DNA from 2 places in the Streptomyces sp. NPDC104307 genome. Region 2 is predicted to be linked to the other one. Evidence: predicted binding sites of a transcription regulator. Region 2 holds the regulator's gene; the other holds the start of a gene.
The links. Region 2 encodes HspR, which represses chaperone genes until heat shock. Its sites were predicted from a motif close to TTGAGNNNNNNNNNCTCAA; they were not measured.
Positions count from the first base shown of each region.

Region 1: the regulator HspR is predicted to act here: its motif matches at 2,449-2,467, upstream of lon (endopeptidase La).

Region 1 covers NZ_JBVJMU010000014.1:172,367-180,990, reverse strand. Annotated here, with positions in the region: gene lon (endopeptidase La) at 1-2,426, opposite strand, end outside; partial or broken gene ACZ601_RS29185 (isochorismatase family protein) at 2,625-3,014, shown strand; partial or broken gene ACZ601_RS29180 (cysteine hydrolase) at 3,193-3,384, shown strand; gene ACZ601_RS29175 (nucleotidyltransferase) at 3,433-4,251, shown strand; gene ACZ601_RS29170 (spermidine synthase family protein) at 4,369-5,061, shown strand; gene ACZ601_RS29165 (response regulator transcription factor) at 5,297-6,034, shown strand; gene ACZ601_RS29160 (HAMP domain-containing sensor histidine kinase) at 6,031-7,107, shown strand; gene ACZ601_RS29155 (multifunctional oxoglutarate decarboxylase/oxoglutarate dehydrogenase thiamine pyrophosphate-binding subunit/dihydrolipoyllysine-residue succinyltransferase subunit) at 7,365-8,624, shown strand, end outside.
Region 2 covers NZ_JBVJMU010000006.1:149,053-157,676, forward strand. Annotated here, with positions in the region: gene ACZ601_RS17955 (YbjN domain-containing protein) at 1-144, opposite strand, end outside; gene clpB (ATP-dependent chaperone ClpB) at 286-2,880, opposite strand; gene ACZ601_RS17965 (pyridoxamine 5'-phosphate oxidase family protein) at 3,083-3,487, shown strand; gene ACZ601_RS17970 (Rieske (2Fe-2S) protein) at 3,599-3,919, opposite strand; gene ACZ601_RS17975 (hypothetical protein) at 3,916-4,260, opposite strand; gene ACZ601_RS17980 (helix-turn-helix transcriptional regulator) at 4,401-5,375, shown strand; gene ACZ601_RS17985 (helix-turn-helix transcriptional regulator) at 5,479-6,498, shown strand; gene ACZ601_RS17990 (heat shock protein transcriptional repressor HspR) at 6,559-7,005, opposite strand; gene dnaJ (molecular chaperone DnaJ) at 7,007-8,200, opposite strand; gene grpE (nucleotide exchange factor GrpE) at 8,324-8,624, opposite strand, start outside.

The DNA.
Region 1 (8,624 bases), on a different contig from region 2:
TACGCGGCGGCCGGGATCCTGCGCTCCGCCGGGGCCGAGGCCGGGGCGAGGGCGATCTCCAGCACCTGGCGGACGTCGGTGACCGGGTGGACGTCCAGCGTGTCCAGCACCTCGGCGGGGACGTCGTCCAGATCGGCCTCGTTGCGCTGCGGGATCACCACGGTGGTGATGCCCGCGCGGTGGGCGGCCAGCAGCTTCTGCTTCAGCCCGCCGATCGGCAGCACCCGTCCGGTCAGCGACACCTCACCGGTCATCGCCACGTCCGTGCGGACGAGGCGTCCGGAGAGCAGCGAGGCCAGCGCGGTCGTCAGGGTGATGCCGGCGCTCGGGCCGTCCTTGGGGACCGCGCCCGCCGGGAAGTGGATGTGCACGCCCCGGTCCTTGAGGTCCGCGACCGGCAGCTCCAGCTCCGCCCCGTGCGAGCGCAGGAAGCTCAGCGCGATCTGCGCGGACTCCTTCATGACGTCACCGAGCTGGCCGGTGAGGGTCAGTCCGGAGGCACCGGTCTCCGGGTCGGCGAGCGAGGCCTCCACGAAGAGGACATCGCCCCCGGCACCGGTCACCGCGAGCCCGGTGGCCACGCCCGGCACCGCGGTGCGGCGCTCGGCCGGGTCCTGGGCGGACTCGGGGACGTGGTGCGGCCGGCCGATGAGGCCGCGCAGGTGCTCATCGGTCACCGTGAACGGCAGTTCCCGGTCACCGAGCTCGTGCTGGGCCGCCACCTTGCGCAGCAGCCGGGCCACGGAACGCTCCAGGTTCCGCACCCCTGCCTCGCGGGTGTACTCGCCGGCCAGCTTGCGCAGGGCGGACTCGTCGAGGGTGACCTCGTCCGGCTCCAGACCGGCCCGCTCCAGCTGGCGCGGGAGCAGGTGGTCGCGGGCGATGACGACCTTCTCGTCCTCGGTGTAGCCGTCGAGCCTGACCAGCTCCATCCGGTCGAGCAGGGCTTCCGGGATCGCTTCCAGGACGTTGGCGGTGGCCAGGAAGACGACGTCGCTGAGGTCGAGTTCGACCTCCAGGTAGTGGTCGCGGAAGGTGTGGTTCTGGGCCGGGTCGAGCACTTCGAGGAGGGCCGCGGCCGGGTCGCCCCGGTAGTCGGAGCCGACCTTGTCGATCTCGTCGAGCAGGACGACCGGGTTCATCGAACCGGCCTCCTTGATGGCCCGGACGATGCGTCCGGGCAGCGCGCCGACGTAGGTGCGCCGGTGGCCGCGGATCTCCGCCTCGTCCCGGACGCCGCCGAGCGCGACGCGGACGAACTCGCGGCCCATGGCGTGCGCCACGGATTCACCCAGCGAGGTTTTTCCGACCCCGGGAGGCCCGACCAGCGCCAGCACCGCACCGCCGCGCCGCCCGCCGACGACGCCAAGACCTCGGTCGGCGCGCCGCTTGCGCACCGCGAGGTACTCGGTGATGCGCTCCTTCACGTCCTGGAGCCCGGCGTGCTCGGCGTCCAGGATCTCCTGGGCGCCCTTGATGTCGTAGGCGTCCTCGGTCCGCTCGGTCCACGGCAGTTCGAGGACGGTGTCGAGCCAGGTCCTGATCCAGGAGCCCTCCGGGCTCTGGTCGGAGGAGCGCTCCAGCTTGTCGACCTCCTTGAGCGCGGCCTCACGGACGTGGTCGGGAAGGTCTGCGGCCTCGACGCGGGCCCGGTAGTCGTCGGACTCGTCGCCGGAGCCGGAGTCGCCGTTGAGTTCGGAGAGCTCCTTGCGGACGGCGTCGAGCTGGCGCCGCAGCAGGAACTCGCGCTGCTGCTTGTCGACGCCCTCCTGGACGTCCTTGGCGATGGACTCCGCGACGTCCTGCTCCGCGAGGTGTTCACCGAGCCACTGGATGGCGAGCTTCAGCCTGGCGACCGGGTCCGCGGTCTCCAGCAGCCGCACCTTCTGGGCGGTGGTGAGGAAGGGGGAGTATCCGGAGTTGTCCGCGAGCGCGGAGACGTCCTCGATCTGCTGGACCCGGTCCACGACCTGCCAGGCGCCGCGCTGCTTCAGCCAGCTGGTGGCGAGCGCCTTGTACTCCTTGGCGAGTTCGCTGACGGCTCCGGGGAGGGGGTCGGGGGCCGACGCGTCGACCCGGGTGCCCTCCACCCAGAGCGCGGAGCCCGGTCCGGTGGTTCCGGCGCCGATCCGTACCCGGCCGCGGCCCCGGATGAGCGCGCCGAGGTCTCCGTCGGAGAGCCGTCCGACCTGTTCGACGGTGCCGATGACACCGATGCCGGTGTAGGTGCCCTCGACGCGCGGGACGAGCAGCACCTCGGGCTTGCCGCCGCCCGCGCGGGCAACGGCCTGCGCGGACTCCACAGCGGCGCGTACGTCGGTGTCGGACAGGTCCAGAGGCACCACCATCCCGGGCAGCACGACCTCGTCGTCGAGCGGCAGCACAGGCAGGGTGAGCGGTGTGACCGCATTGGACTCAGTAGCCATGATCTCCCCTTCGGCAGTCAAGTTGAGCTATGCAGACTCAATGCTTATGAGCTGCTCAATGTTCCCCGGTCTGTGTTCGCTGTGAGCGATCAGCAACACGATCAGGTGACGACTGCCTGCGCCCGCCTCTCGTGCAACACACGGAAGCGCCCGCGAAATCCCGTGGAAGGCGCGGGCCGTGCCCGACAGGATGGCGCCATGAACGATGCCGCTCACCCCTCGCATGCCCTGCTGGTCGTCGACGTCCAGAAGGCCGGGGTGACGGGCGACCGTGCGGTGCCCGGCGCGGCCGGACTCCTGGAGCGGGTGGCCGAGCTGATCGCACGCGCCCGGAGCGGCGGCGCGCTGGTCGTGCACCTCCAGAACGACGGCGCGCCCGGCTCGGACGACGAGCCACACACCCCGGGCTGGGCGCTGCACCTGCCCGTCGAGGCCGGTCCCGGGGAGGTGGTGATCCGCAAGACCAAGGACGACGGCTTCGCGGGCACCCGGCTGGGAGAGCTGCTGAGCGGCGCCGGGGCCCGGTCGCTCGCGGTGTGCGGGGTGATGTCGGAGATGTGCGTCCAGGCCACCGCCCGTACCGCCCTGGCCCCAGGGCGTGTCTTCAAACTGCCGTCTGCCGGGCGACGCCATGCACGCACTCTCGCCGTGCCGGCCCCAGACCCCGGTACGTCCAGTACAGGGGCCTGGGGCCGGCACGCCGAGAGCACGCACCTGACGCCGCCCGGCCGCCCTTCGGGCAACGACGGCAGTTTGAAGACACGCCCTGGACTACCGGGTCGTCCTGCCGTACGACGCCCACGCGACGCAGGACGTCCCGGCCGCCCCCGGCATCAGCGCCGCCGTCCCGGCCGCCGTGGTGTCCCGGGTCGCGGCGTGGGCGATCAGCGGCGATGCCGAGGTCACCGTGCCGGCTGCGGACGTGACGTTCGCCGCCCCGCCCTCGCGTCCGCGCTGAGCCCGAAAAGCGTTCGGCGCGGCCCCGGCGACAGGGCAGAGTGCGCGTATGAACGAAGACAGAGGGCTGGAACCGGACGGCACGATCGCCCGCGAGGGCTCGCTGAGCCGGGTGCCGGAGCGGTTCGCGCCGGTCGTGGCGGCCGCCCGGTCCCGGATCTCCGGGGTCTTCGGCCCCGACCGGCTGGACAGCGCCTACCTCTACGGCAGCATTCCGCGCGGCACGGCCGTTCCCGGCGTCTCCGACCTGGATCTGCAACTGGTCCTGCACGCCGAGCCCACCGAGACGGACCGGGCCGACGCCGACGCCGTCGAGGCCGGACTCGACGCGTCGTTCGAGCAGATCGACGGCGTCGGCATCCTGCTGTCCGGCAGGGACACCGTGCTCAGCGAACTCGAACGCCATGACACGGGCTTCTTCCTCGCCTGCCTGTGCACCCCGCTGCTCGGCGACGACCTCGCCGGGCGGCTGCCGCGCTACCGTCCGAGCTCACTGCTCGCCCGGGAGACCAACGGCGACCTGTGCCTGCTGCTGCCGCGCTGGCACGAGCGGGCGGCCGGGGCGACGACGGACTCCGAACGCCGCGCCATGAGCCGCCGCGTCGCCCGCCGCATCGTGCGGACGGGCTTCACCCTGGTGATGCCCAGGTGGGGCGGCTGGACCAGCGATCTGACCGAGTGCGCCGAGCTCTTCGCCCGTTACTACCCCCACCAGCCCGAGCGGGCCGAGCAGATGCGGCTGGCCGCCCGCACGGGCCGCGCCCCGACCGCGGACCCGGCCGTCCTGTCGATGCTCGTCGACGACCTCGCCCCGTGGCTGGCGGCCGAGCACATCGCGGTGCACGGCGAGAAGGCCCCGCGCCCCTGAACACCTCCACGGTCCGGGGCACCCCACTGGCCCAGGAAGCGCCGCTCGGGCCAGGATGGGCCCGACACCGACCGGCGGTGACCGCACCCGCCGACCAACCCACCGGAGACCCGCGCCATGCACCACACCCACGGCCCCGACGCCCTCGCCCCCGTCACCCTCGACCGCCGCGAGGGACCGTACGGGGAGGTCGTCCTGCGCAGGCGGGGCGACGACTTCGAGATCATCGCCAACGGGTGCTTCCTGATGGACACCTCGGACGGGCGCTCCGAGCGGCTGCTGATCGACGCCGCCCTCGCCGCGCTGCCCGCGGACCGGCCGGCCCCGGCGGTGCTCATCGGCGGCCTCGGCGTCGGGTTCTCGCTCGCGCGGGCCGCCGCGGAACCGCGCTGGGGCCGGATCGCGGTGGTGGAGCGGGAACAGGCCATCGTGGACTGGCACCTGGGCGGGCCGCTGGCCGGGATCTCGGGAGCGGCGCTGGCCGATCCGCGGGCCGCGATCCTGACGGCGGATCTCGTCGCCCATCTCCGTACCACTACGGAACGTTACGACGCGCTGTGTCTGGACATCGACAACGGACCGGACTGGACGGTCACGGAGGACAACGGGAACCTCTACTCCCCCGCCGGGCTGGCCGACTGCCTCCGGTGCCTCACGCCCGGCGGGGTGCTCGCGGTGTGGTCCGCGCAACCGTCCGCCGCGTTCGAGGAAGCCCTGCGCGATGCCGGATTCCATGGGGTTCGGACCGAAGAGGTCGGCGTTGCCCGAGGTGTGCCCGACGTGGTCCATCTCGCACTTCGCGCCGAGTGAGATTCCCCCGCCGGGTATCCGGGCCCCTGGGACGCCCGGGGGCCAAGCGCCACAAGAGCGACACTCCACCTCCTTCGCGCGGGCCGCGCACCCCCACGCCCTTGCACCCTGCGTAGCCGGGAACGGCCCGCTGCCTTTACGCTGCTGACCGATAACGGGATCTCCCGCGAAATTCACAAGCGATAACCGTGCGTCCGGGGGAATGGCCCCCGCGAGAACGGGCAGGGGCGGGGCGATGGAACAGACACACACCACCCACAACGGTGTCGCGGCCACCCCTGGCGCGCAGCGCCGGGTGCTGGTGGTCGAGGACGACGCGACGATCGTCGATGCCATTTCCGCCCGGCTGCGGGCCGAGGGCTTCCTGGTGCAGACCGCGCTCGACGGCCCCGCGGCCGTGGACGCGGCCGAGGCCTGGCAGCCGGATCTGATGGTGCTCGACATCATGCTGCCCGGCTTCGACGGGCTGGAGGTCTGCCGCCGGGTGCAGGCCCAGCGCCCGGTGCCGGTCCTGATGCTGACCGCAAGGGACGACGAGACCGACATGCTCGTCGGACTCGGGGTCGGCGCCGACGACTACATGACCAAGCCGTTCTCCATGCGTGAGCTGGCGGCCCGGGTGCACGTCCTGCTGCGCCGCGTCGAGCGGGCCGCGCTGGCCGCCGTGACGCCGCGCAGCGGCATACTGCGCCTCGGCGAGCTGGAGATCGACCACGCGCAGCGCCGGGTGCGGGTGCGGGCGGACGACGTCCACCTGACGCCGACCGAGTTCGACCTGCTGGTCTGCCTGGCCAACACGCCGCGCGCGGTGCTGTCCCGGGAGCAACTGCTGGCCGAGGTCTGGGACTGGGCGGACGCCTCCGGCACCAGGACTGTCGACAGCCACATCAAGGCGCTGCGCCGGAAGATCGGCGCGGAGCGCATCCGTACCGTGCACGGTGTCGGTTACGCCCTGGAGACCCCGGCGCCATGACCGCGCCCGGACCGGGGCTGCGGCCGTTCTCGATCAAGGCCAAGCTGGGCACCCTCGTGGTGGTCTCGGTCTTCATCACGACCGGGCTGCTGATGGTGGCCCTGCGCACCCGCACCGAGCTGCGGTTCATCACGGTGTTCTCGGTCATCGCGACCCTGCTGATCACCCAGTTCGTGGCGCACGGACTGACCGCGCCGCTGGACGAGATGCGGGCCGTGGCCCGGTCGATCTCGCACGGCGACTACACCAGACGGGTGAGCGGCGCCGACCGGCGTGACGAGCTGGGCGATCTGGCCCAGACGATCAACCTGATGGCGGACGATCTGGCGGCCGTGGACCGGCACCGCAAGGAGCTGGTGGCGAATGTCTCACACGAGCTGCGGACCCCCATCGCGGCGCTGAGAGCGGTGCTGGAGAACGTCGTGGACGGGGTGTCCTCGCCCGATCCGGAGACCATGCGCACCGCCCTCAAGCAGACCGAGCGGCTCGGCAGGCTGGTGGAGACGCTGCTGGACCTGTCCCGGCTGGACAACGGCGTCGTCACGCTGAAGGCCCGCCGGTTCGAGGTGTGGCCGTATCTGTCGGGGGTGCTGAAGGAGGCGAACCTGGCCACCGGCCACCGCCGGCTGTCCTCCGGCTCCGGGAACTCCACCCGTAAGGACGTCCATCTCCATCTGGACGTGTCGCCGCCCGAGCTGACCGCGCACGCGGACGCGGAGCGGCTGCACCAGGTGGTGGCGAACCTGATCGACAACGCGGTGAAGCACAGCCCGCCGCACGGCCGGGTGACGGTGCGCGCCCGGCGCGGCAGTCAGCCCGAGTCCCTGCATCTGGAGGTCCTGGACGAGGGCCCCGGCATTCCGGAGTCCGAGCGGCACCGGGTCTTCGAGCGTTTCAACCGGGGCGACGTGACGTCCCCGCACGGTCCGGGCAGCGATGGCGGCACCGGGCTCGGCCTGGCGATCGCCCGCTGGGCGGTGGATCTGCACGGCGGACGGATCGGTGTGGCCGAATCAGCTCGCGGATGCCGCATCCGCGTCACTCTTCCGGGGATCCATCAACCGCGAGGTTGACATAGGGTTCGAACCGGAAGGGCACGTTCTGCGTGTTCTGTTCAAGGGGTACGGTCCAAGGGGCCGTAACTGCGGTCTCGCGTACCCGGAGCAATGCGGAACCAAGCTTGTTTCCCGCCATTTCCTGCGCCGAAACCCGACTTTCGATGTGACTTGCACGACGAAGACCGGCCCGGTCCGCATGGAACGGTCCGGGAGGCGTAGCCTTGATTTCCGCTGTCCACCACCTTGTGAAGCGGAAGAGGGCGGTTGCCGCCGTGTCGTCTCAGTCCCCCAGTAACTCGAGCATCTCGACCGACCAAGCCAGCCCGGGTTCGAACCCGGCTGCTGCTTTCGGCCCCAATGAGTGGCTCGTCGACGAGATCTACCAGCAGTACCTCCAGGATCCCAATTCGGTCGATCGCGCCTGGTGGGACTTCTTCGCCGACTACAAGCCGGGTACGTCCGGCACGGCGGACAAGCCCGTTCCCGGCGCCGCAGCCGCGGGGGCTGCGGTGCCCACGGCTCCGCCCGTGACCGCGCCGACCGCCACCAACCACACCGCCCCTGCCGCGCCCGCGCAGCCCGCGGCCCAGGCCCCGGCCCCGGCCGCGCCTGCCGCCCCGGCGCCCGCGCCCGCCCCTGTCGCCCCAGCGGCTCCGGCCGCTCCGGCGAAGGCGGCACCGGCTCCCGCGAAGGCCGCCCCGGCTCCGGCCGCCAAGGCCGCCGCGGAACCGGCCACCGAGGCCCCCGCCGGGCCCGAGTACGTAACGCTGCGCGGCCCGTCCGCCGCGGTCGCGAAGAACATGAACGCCTCGCTGGAGCTGCCGACGGCCACGTCCGTCCGCGCCGTCCCGGTGAAGCTGCTCTTCGACAACCGCATTGTCATCAACAACCACCTCAAGCGCGCCCGGGGCGGGAAGATCTCCTTCACGCACCTCATCGGGTACGCGATGGTGCAGGCCCTCAAGGCCATGCCGGCGATGAACCACTCCTTCGCGGTGAAGGACGGCAAGCCGACCCTGGTCAAGCCGGAGCACGTCAACCTCGGCCTCGCCATCGACCTGGTGAAGCCGAACGGCGACCGCCAGCTGGTCGTCGCGGCCATCAAGAAGGCCGAGACGCTCAACTTCTTCGAGTTCTGGCAGGCCTACGAGGACATCGTCCGCCGGGCCCGCAACGGCAAGCTCGGCATGGACGACTTCTCCGGAGTCACCGCCTCGCTGACCAACCCCGGCGGCATCGGCACCGTTCACTCGGTGCCCCGCCTGATGCCCGGACAGGGCCTCATCATGGGTGTCGGCGCGATGGACTACCCGGCGGAGTTCCAGGGCACCTCGCAGGACACCCTGAACAAGCTGGGCATCTCGAAGGTCATGACCCTGACCTCGACGTACGACCACCGGGTCATCCAGGGCGCCGCCTCCGGCGAGTTCCTGCGGATCCTCTCCCAGCTGCTCCTCGGCGAGAACGACTTCTACGACGAGATCTTCAAGGCGCTGCGCATCCCCTACGAGCCGGTCCGCTGGCTCAAGGAC
Region 2 (8,624 bases):
GTCGTCGACGACGTACTTCAGCTCCATCTGCTCCAGGAGCTGCTTGACGAGGTCCTGGTCAGGGACGACGGGGCCCTCCGGTCCTGCCGCCTGCGGTTCGGGCTGGCCCCCGAAGTTAGGAATCGAGGACGGATCGATGCTCACCGTAATTTCCCTTCGTGCGGTTGGCTGCCATCCTCTCCCATGCCGGGCGGGGCATGGCAAGCGGGAACGGCCCCGATCCGCCACAAGCTGATATCCAGCCGGTGCGGACCGGGGCCGCCGGTCACCCGGGTGCTGTCCCGGTCAGTTCGCCGCGCCGACGGACAGACCGTCGCCGTCCCGGTCCACCAGGACCGTGTCGCCGTCCGTGACCTCGCCCGAGAGGATCTCCTTCGCGAGCCGGTCCCCGATCGCCGTCTGGATGAGCCGGCGCAGCGGCCGGGCACCGTACGCCGGGTCGTTGCCCTCCTCCGCCAGCCAGGCCAGGGCCGCCGGGGTGACGTCGAGGGTGAGCCGGCGGTCGGCCAGGCGCCCCGCGAGGCGGTCGATCTGGAGCCCCGCGATATGGGCCAGCTCGTCGCCGGACAGCGCGGAGAAGACCACCAGATCGTCCAGCCGGTTCAGGAACTCCGGCTTGAAGGAGGCCCGCACCACGTCCAGGACCTGCTTCTTCTTCTCCTCGGGCTTGGTCAGGGGATCGACCAGGTACTGGCTGCCGAGGTTGGAGGTCAGGATCAGAATCGTGTTGCGGAAATCCACCGTACGGCCCTGTCCGTCGGTGAGCCGGCCGTCGTCCAGGACCTGGAGCAGGATGTCGAAGACCTCGGGGTGGGCCTTCTCGACCTCGTCCAGCAGGACGACGCTGTAGGGGCGGCGGCGGACCGCCTCGGTGAGCTGGCCGCCCTCCTCGTAGCCGACGTAGCCGGGCGGGGCGCCGACCAGCCGGGCCACGCTGTGCTTCTCGCTGTACTCGCTCATGTCGATGCGGACCATGGCCCGCTCGTCGTCGAAGAGGAAGTCCGCGAGGGCCTTGGCCAGCTCCGTCTTGCCGACGCCGGTCGGGCCGAGGAAGAGGAAGGAGCCGGTGGGCCGGTCGGGGTCCGCGATTCCGGCCCGGGTGCGGCGTACCGCGTCCGAGACGGCCTGCACGGCCTCCGTCTGCCCGATGAGGCGCCTGCCCAGCTCCTCCTCCATGCGCAGCAGCTTCTGGGTCTCGCCCTCCAGCAGCCGGCCGGCCGGGATACCGGTCCAGGCGCCGACGACATCAGCGATGTCGTCCGGGCCGACCTCCTCCTTGACCAGCGTCTCCTTGGGCTCCTTCGCGGCCTCCTGCTCGGCCTCCGCGGCCTCGGCCAACTCCCGTTCAAGCCCCGGGATCTCCCCGTACAGCAGCTTGGACGCGCTGTCGAAGTCGCCGTCGCGCTGGGCGCGTTCGGCCTGTCCGCGCAGCTCGTCGAGGCGCTCCTTCAGCTCACCGACCCGGTTGAGGCCCTGCTTCTCCTTCTCCCAGCGGGCGTTGAGGCCGCGCAGCTCCTCCTCCTTGTCGGCGAGGTCGCGGCGGAGCTTCTCCAGGCGCTGCTTGGAAGCGGCGTCGGTCTCGTTCTTGAGGGCCAGCTCCTCCATGTGCAAGCGGTCGACGGCGCGCTGGAGTTCGTCGATCTCGACGGGCGAGGAGTCGATCTCCATGCGCAGCCGGGAGGCCGCCTCGTCGACGAGGTCGATGGCCTTGTCGGGAAGGAAGCGCGAGGTGATGTAGCGGTCGGACAGGGTCGCGGCCGCGACCAGCGAGGAGTCCGCGATCTGCACCTTGTGGTGGGCCTCGTAGCGGCCCTTGAGCCCGCGCAGGATCGCGATGGTGTCCTCGACGGACGGCTCCGCCACCAGCACCTGCTGGAAGCGGCGCTCCAGCGCCGGGTCCTTCTCGATCCGCTCGCGGTACTCGTCGAGCGTGGTGGCGCCGACCATCCGCAGCTCGCCGCGGGCCAGCATGGGCTTGAGCATGTTGCCCGCGTCCATGGCGGAGTCGCCGCCCGCGCCCGCGCCGACGACGGTGTGCAGCTCGTCGATGAACGTGATGATCTGGCCGTCGCTCTCCTTGATCTCGGAGAGGACGGTCTTCAGCCGCTCCTCGAACTCGCCCCGGTACTTCGCGCCCGCGACCATCGCGCCGAGGTCCAGCGAGACGAGCCGCTTGTTCTTGAGGGACTCGGGGACATCGCCCTTGACGATGCGCTGGGCGAGCCCCTCGACGACGGCGGTCTTGCCGACGCCGGGCTCACCGATGAGCACCGGGTTGTTCTTGGTGCGGCGCGAGAGCACCTGGACGACGCGGCGGATCTCCTGGTCCCGGCCGATGACCGGGTCGAGCTTGCCCTCGCGGGCGGCCGCGGTGAAGTCCGTACCGAATTTCTCCAGGGCCTTGTACTGGCCCTCCGGGTCGGGTGTGGTCACCCGGCGCCCTCCCCTGCTCTTCTCGAACGCGTCCAGCAGCTTCTTCGCACTGGCCCCCTGACCGTCGAGGATCTCACCGGCGCGACCGCCCTTCGCGGCGATCCCGATCAGCAGGTGCTCGGTGGAGATGAAGTCGTCGCCCAGCTCCTTGGCCCGCTGCGCCGCGTCGGAGATCACCGCGAGCAGCTCGCGGTTGGGCTGCGGGGGTGCGACGGTCGACCCGGTCACGCTGGGCAGCGCGGACAGCAGCCGCTCCGTCTCGGTGCGGACGGCGATCTGGTCCGCGTCGACGGCGGCCAGCAGATCGACGAGATTCTCGTTGTCCTCCCCCGCGAGCAGCGCCAGCAGCAAATGCCCCGGGGTCAGATCGGCGTGCCCGTCCTTCACGGCCCTGCTGGTGGCCGCGTTGATGGCGTCCCGGCTCCTGTTGGTCAGCTCGGCGTCCACGTGCCCTCTCTCCTCCTTGCGACGACTGGCCCGTACTCACTTCTGACACGATCAACGTGCGTAAAGTTGAGTCTATTCCACTCAAGGTGGAAAACGGTCCCCGGCGGACCACGCGCGCCGCCGCGCACCTCCTGTCCGAGTGAACCGGCCGACCGGCCCGCCCGCCACCGCGCGGCGTCGCCGGGCTGCCTACGCTGACCCCATGGCAGTCGACGTACGCGATCCCGGCCCCGAGTACCTGGCCTTCTGGCGCGAGCCCCATGTATGCACCCTCACGACGCTCCGCCCCGACGGCACCCCGCACGTGGTCCCGGTCTGCGTGACGTACGACCCGGAGGCGGGTCTCGCCCGCATCATCACCGGCAGGCACAGCCGCAAGGTCGCCAACATCCTGGCCGCGGGACCGGACGGCGCGCGGGTCGCGGTCTGCCAGGCGGAAGGGCGCCGCTGGGCGACCCTGGAGGGCGTCGCCAGGGTGCGCACGGAGCGGGACAGGGTCGAGGACGCGGAACGCCGCAAGACGGCCCGCTACGGGCGCGCGCCGAAGCCCAACCCGGACCGCGTCGCCATCGAGATCACCCTGGACCGGGCGCTGGGCCGCGGCTGACCGGCGGGCGCCCTCCGGGCGGGCACAGCACAACGGCGTCACCGTGTTCAGGTCACGGTGACGCCGTTGTGTGGGGGAGTGTCTGAGCGACGTGGAACGACGGGGGATCGCTCAGGCACTGCGGGGGGTGGCGGAGATGGCTTCAGGTTCGAACAGCTGGTGGTCACGCTGTGCGAGGTTGACGAAAATCATGTCGTACCGGATGGCGCAGCGCACCGGCTGCGGCGCCCCGCGCGGCTTGCGGAGACAGCGGTAGGCGCGGACCTCCCCGTCGTCCTCACGAGCGACGACGACCGGGTCGCCGAACAGGGTGACCATCAACGAATCACCACGGTGGGGGAGTGCCGTGACGAGGTCGATGAAATGCCACCCTGAGCGGTAGGCGGTTGCCATTTCACGTCTGAAGGTCCGGTCGTCCGGCGGAGTGGTCACAACTCGGCCCTGTTCTCAACGGAATTCCCCCAGCCGACATCGGCCTGGTGAGCACCGCCGGCAGCGGCGGGCGACACATAGCCCCAACCCACATCGCCCTGGTAGACAGCACCGACAGCGACGGGCTGCGCGTTGCCCCAGCCGACATCGGCCTGGTGAACACCGCCGACAGCGGCGGGCGACACATAGCCCCAACCGACGTCACCCTGGTAGGAGTCGACGGCGGGGATTGCCTCCGCATTGCCCCATCCGACGTCCGGAGCAGAGCCGTGCGTCACGAGCAGCAGTGCAGCAGCCGCGAACGCAGTGCCAAGCACTGAGCGAAGCATTCTCTTGTTCATAGTCGGCTTCGTCCTCACTTGATGGATCCTCTCCCCCGCTCTTCAAGAGACGATGGCTTATTCGGACGCGTCAATGCCACAGGAGCGATGCATCATGTTCCTGAATGTTCAGGACCCTGGGGGGTGGAGTTTTGCCTATAATGGACACGAAACCGACACATACTCATGCGGTCACCAACCTGTGCACCGAGGGCGTCAGGCTTTACGCGGCGGCGCTCAGCGTGGGCCGCCTCGCCCGCGCCGAGGTCAGGTCGGCGCCCTGCCTCGTCAAGTTCGGTCTTCTGCTGCCCGATCCGGACGACGCGTCGTGGCTACGTCCGGTTCCGCCTTCCGCCGCCCTGGCTCAGCGCCTCTACCCGCTGGAACGCGAGATCCAGGATCGCCGGCGGACCTCCGTCGAGCTGACCGACGCCTTCGAACCGTTCCTGGCCATCAGCGCCCAGAGCCCCGCGCCCACGCATGCGATCACGGTGCTGGAGGGCATTGACCGGATCAACGGAGCGCTCGACCTGGCCATCGCCGAGAGCCGGACGGAAGTGCTGACCGTCCAGCCCGGAGGCAGGCGCAGCGAGGAAGTCCTCAGCGAGGCGCTGACCCGCAGCAAACCTCTCATAGATTCCGGCATCAGCGTCCGCACTCTCTACCAGCACACGGTCCGGCACAGCCAGCGCACGTTCGCCTACGTCGACCTGATGGCGGGCGCCCGGATGGAGATCCGCACGCTGGAGGAGCTCATCGAGCGCCTCATCATCTGCGACGACACCGTAGCCTTCATCCCGGTCCAGGACGACCAGCCCACCGCCCTGGAAATACGCCACCCCGCACTGGTCGCCTATCTGACGAAGGTCTTCGAACAACTCTGGCGCCGCGCCGTCCCGCTGGACGAGGCGGCTCCGTACGATCCGGCCCGCGACGGCATCACGGGCGTCCAGCGCGCCATCGCCACGCTGCTGATCGAGGGGCACGTCGACGAGGCGATAGCCCGTCGGCTCGGCATGAACGTCCGCACCTGCCGCGCCCATGTCGCCAAGCTGTCCGCCGTGCTGGGAAGCACGAGCCGTGCCCAGCTCGGCTACCTGATCGCCCAGTCGGGAATCCTCGATCAGGACTCCTGACCGGCCGGGAGAGTTACCGGCTCCCCCGCAACACCCACAGTGGACCGCGAACTAGGCTGCCACCACCGTCATCTTGCTGCACTGCAAAAAGTGGGGGGCCCGAATGGGCAGGGATGAGGACACACCGGCGCACGCCCACGAGGACCGTGCGCTGTGCGACACGGCGGTCGGCGTCTACACCGAGGCGCTGAGCGCGGGACGGATACCCCGGGCCGCCATCGAAGTGGTGCCCTGTCTCACCGACCTGGCGCTGGTCCACCCCGACCCGCAGGACGAGGCCTGGGTGCGTCCCGTGCCGCCCTCCGCCGCCCTGGCCCACCTCCTGCAGCCCGTCGTGCGGGAGATCCACGAACGCCTCAGCCTCTCGGCCGCCCTGGCCGACTCGCTGGCACCCCTGACGACCGTGGCCAGTACGGACCCCAACCTCGCCATCACGGTCCTCGAAGGCCTGCCCCTGATCGACGCCGCCGTCCAGAACGCGACGGAGAGCGCCACGGAGGAGATCCGGACGCTGCAGCCGGGCAGCACCCGACCGCCCGACCAGCTCCAGAGGGCCCTGTCGCGGGCCAGGCTGACCCTGGAGCGGGGCACGCCGCTCCGGCACATCTACCAGCACCCCGTCCGCTACAACCAGGCCTTCAAGTCCTATCTGAAGCAGATGCCGCCGGGCCTCCTCCAGATCCGCACACTGGAGCAGACGGTCGACCGGCTGCTCGTCTTCGACCACACCGTGGCCTTCATCCCGGCCAACGCCGCGCGCGATGTCGCGCTGGAGATCCGGCACCCCGCGCTGGTCCGCTATCTGATCCAGATGTACGAGGTCCTGTGGGCGCAGGCCATCCCGCTCACGGAGCCGCTGCCGGCCGCCCCGGCCGGCACCTCGGTCACCGCCGTCCAGCTCAGCGTCGCCCGCCTCCTGGTCGAGGGCCACACCGACCAGGTCGTGGCCGGAAAGCTCGGCATCAGCGTCCGCACCTGCCGCGCCCACGTCTCCAAGCTCATGCACACGCTCAACGCCACCAGCCGCACCCAGCTCGGCGCCCTGCTCGTCCGCTCGGGGATCGCCGGGACCGCACCGCACGGAACGACGGCGGAGCCCGCCACCCCGGATCGACCGGGGTGACGGGCTCCGCCGCGAACGGGCCGGGCCCGCTCAGTGCTTGGGCCTTGGGCCTTGGAGCGCTCAGTCCTTGGGCCGCTTGGGCCGCCAGACCACCAGTGCGCTGGTGTGCTGCACGTCCTGGTACGGCACCAGATCGCGCCGGTAGGAGGCGTGCACCTGGGCCTCGCGCTGCTGGAGCGCCGCGTCCGCGCCGTCCACGGCCGCCGAGAGCTCGGCGATCCGCTGCTGGAGCGCGGCGACCTGGTTCTCCAGCTCGATGATGCGCTTGATGCCGGCCAGGTTGATGCCCTCGTCCTGCGACAGCTGCTGCACGGTGCGCAGCAGCTCGATGTCGCGGGCCGAGTAGCGCCTGCCGCGCCCGGCCGTGCGGTCGGGAGAGACCAGGCCGAGGCGGTCGTACTGGCGCAGCGTCTGGGGATGCAGCCCCGAGAGCTGGGCCGCGATCGAGATCACGTACACCGGGGACTCATCGGTCAGCTGGTACGGATTACGCCGGCGGCCGTCCATCTCAAGCTCCCTTCGCTGCCTGGAACAGCTCCGCCCGCGGGTCCTGGTCCGCGGTGGCCTTGCGATAGGCCTCCAGGGCGTCCCTGGCGTCCGTGCCCAGGTCCGTGGGGACCACCACCTCCACGGTGACCAGCAGGTCGCCGCGGCTGCCGTCCTTGCGCACCGCGCCCTTGCCCCGGGCGCGCATGGTGCGCCCGTTGGGCGTGCCGGCCGGCAGCTTGAGGGTGACCGGAGGTCCGCCGAGGGTGGGCACCTTCACCTCGCCGCCGAGCGCCGCCTCCGTGAAGGTGACGGGCACGGTGACGGTGAGGTTGTCGCCCTTGCGGCCGAAGACCGGGTGGGCGTCGACGTGGACGATGACGTAGAGGTCACCGGCCGGTCCGCCGCGCTCGCCCGGACTGCCCTTGCCGCGCAGCCGGATCCGCTGGCCGTCGGAGACGCCCGCCGGGATCCGCACCTGCATGGTGCGGGACGACTTCGCCCGGCCGCTGCCCTTGCAGACGTCGCAGGGGTCCTGGGCGATGAGGCCCCGGCCCTTGCAGTCCACGCAGGGATCGGTGAGCGAGAACCCGCCGCCGGTGCCGCGCGAGACCTGTCCGGTGCCGACGCAGGTCGGGCAGACCCTGGGGGTGCCGTTCTTGTCGCCGGTGCCGGAGCACGCCTTGCAGGGCGCCTGGCTGGACATCCGCAGCGGGACCGTGGCCCCGTCGACCGCCTCGGTGAAACTGAGCGTCACCTCGGACTCGATGTCCTGGCCGCGGCGCGGCTGCACCCGGGTGCCGGCGCCGCCGCCCCGGTTGAAGAGGCCGCCGAACACGTCGCCCAGACCGCCGCCACCGCCGCCGAAGCCGCCGGCTCCGCCGCCCTGACCGCCGCCCGGGGCGCCTCCGAAGAGGTCGCCCAGGTCGAAGTTGAAGTTGCCGCCACCGCTGCCGGGTCCGGGGCGGAAGCCGCCGTTGCCGAAGAGGGCGCGGGCCTCGTCGTACTCCTTGCGCCTCTTGGTGTCACCGAGGACGTCGTTGGCCTCGGAGATCTCCTTGAAGCGCTCCTCCGCCTTGTTGTCGCCCTTGTTGGCGTCCGGGTGGAACTCGCGGGCGAGCTTCCGGTACGCCTTCTTGATCTCGGCGTCCGTGGCGTCCTTGGGGACGCCGAGAACCTTGTAGTAGTCCTTCTCGACGAAGTCCTTCGTACTCATCGACGTCCCTCCTTCCGGACGACCGGCCCGGGGCCCCGCGTACGGACCGTGCCGGTGTGCGGCGTGGTCCGTGCGCGAGGCCCGGTGGCCGGGCGATGTGCTGCCAGGTGGTCGGACGGAATGTCAGACCTCCTCGCCGCCACCGCTCTCCTCGTCGGCTGCCTGCTCTTCTTTCGCGTCCTTCGCGGCCGCGGGCGTCGCCCCCGGCTGGGGTTCGGCCACCGCCACCCGTGCGGGACGGATGGTGCGCTCGCCGATCCGGTACCCGGGCTGCAGGATCGCCACGCAGGTCGTCTCCGTGACGTCCGGCGCGTACGAGTGCATCAGGGCCTCGTGGATCGTCGGGTCGAAGGGCTCGCCCTCCTTGCCGAACTGCTGGAGGCCGAGCTTGGCGACGACCGTCTCCAGCGATTCGGCCACCGAC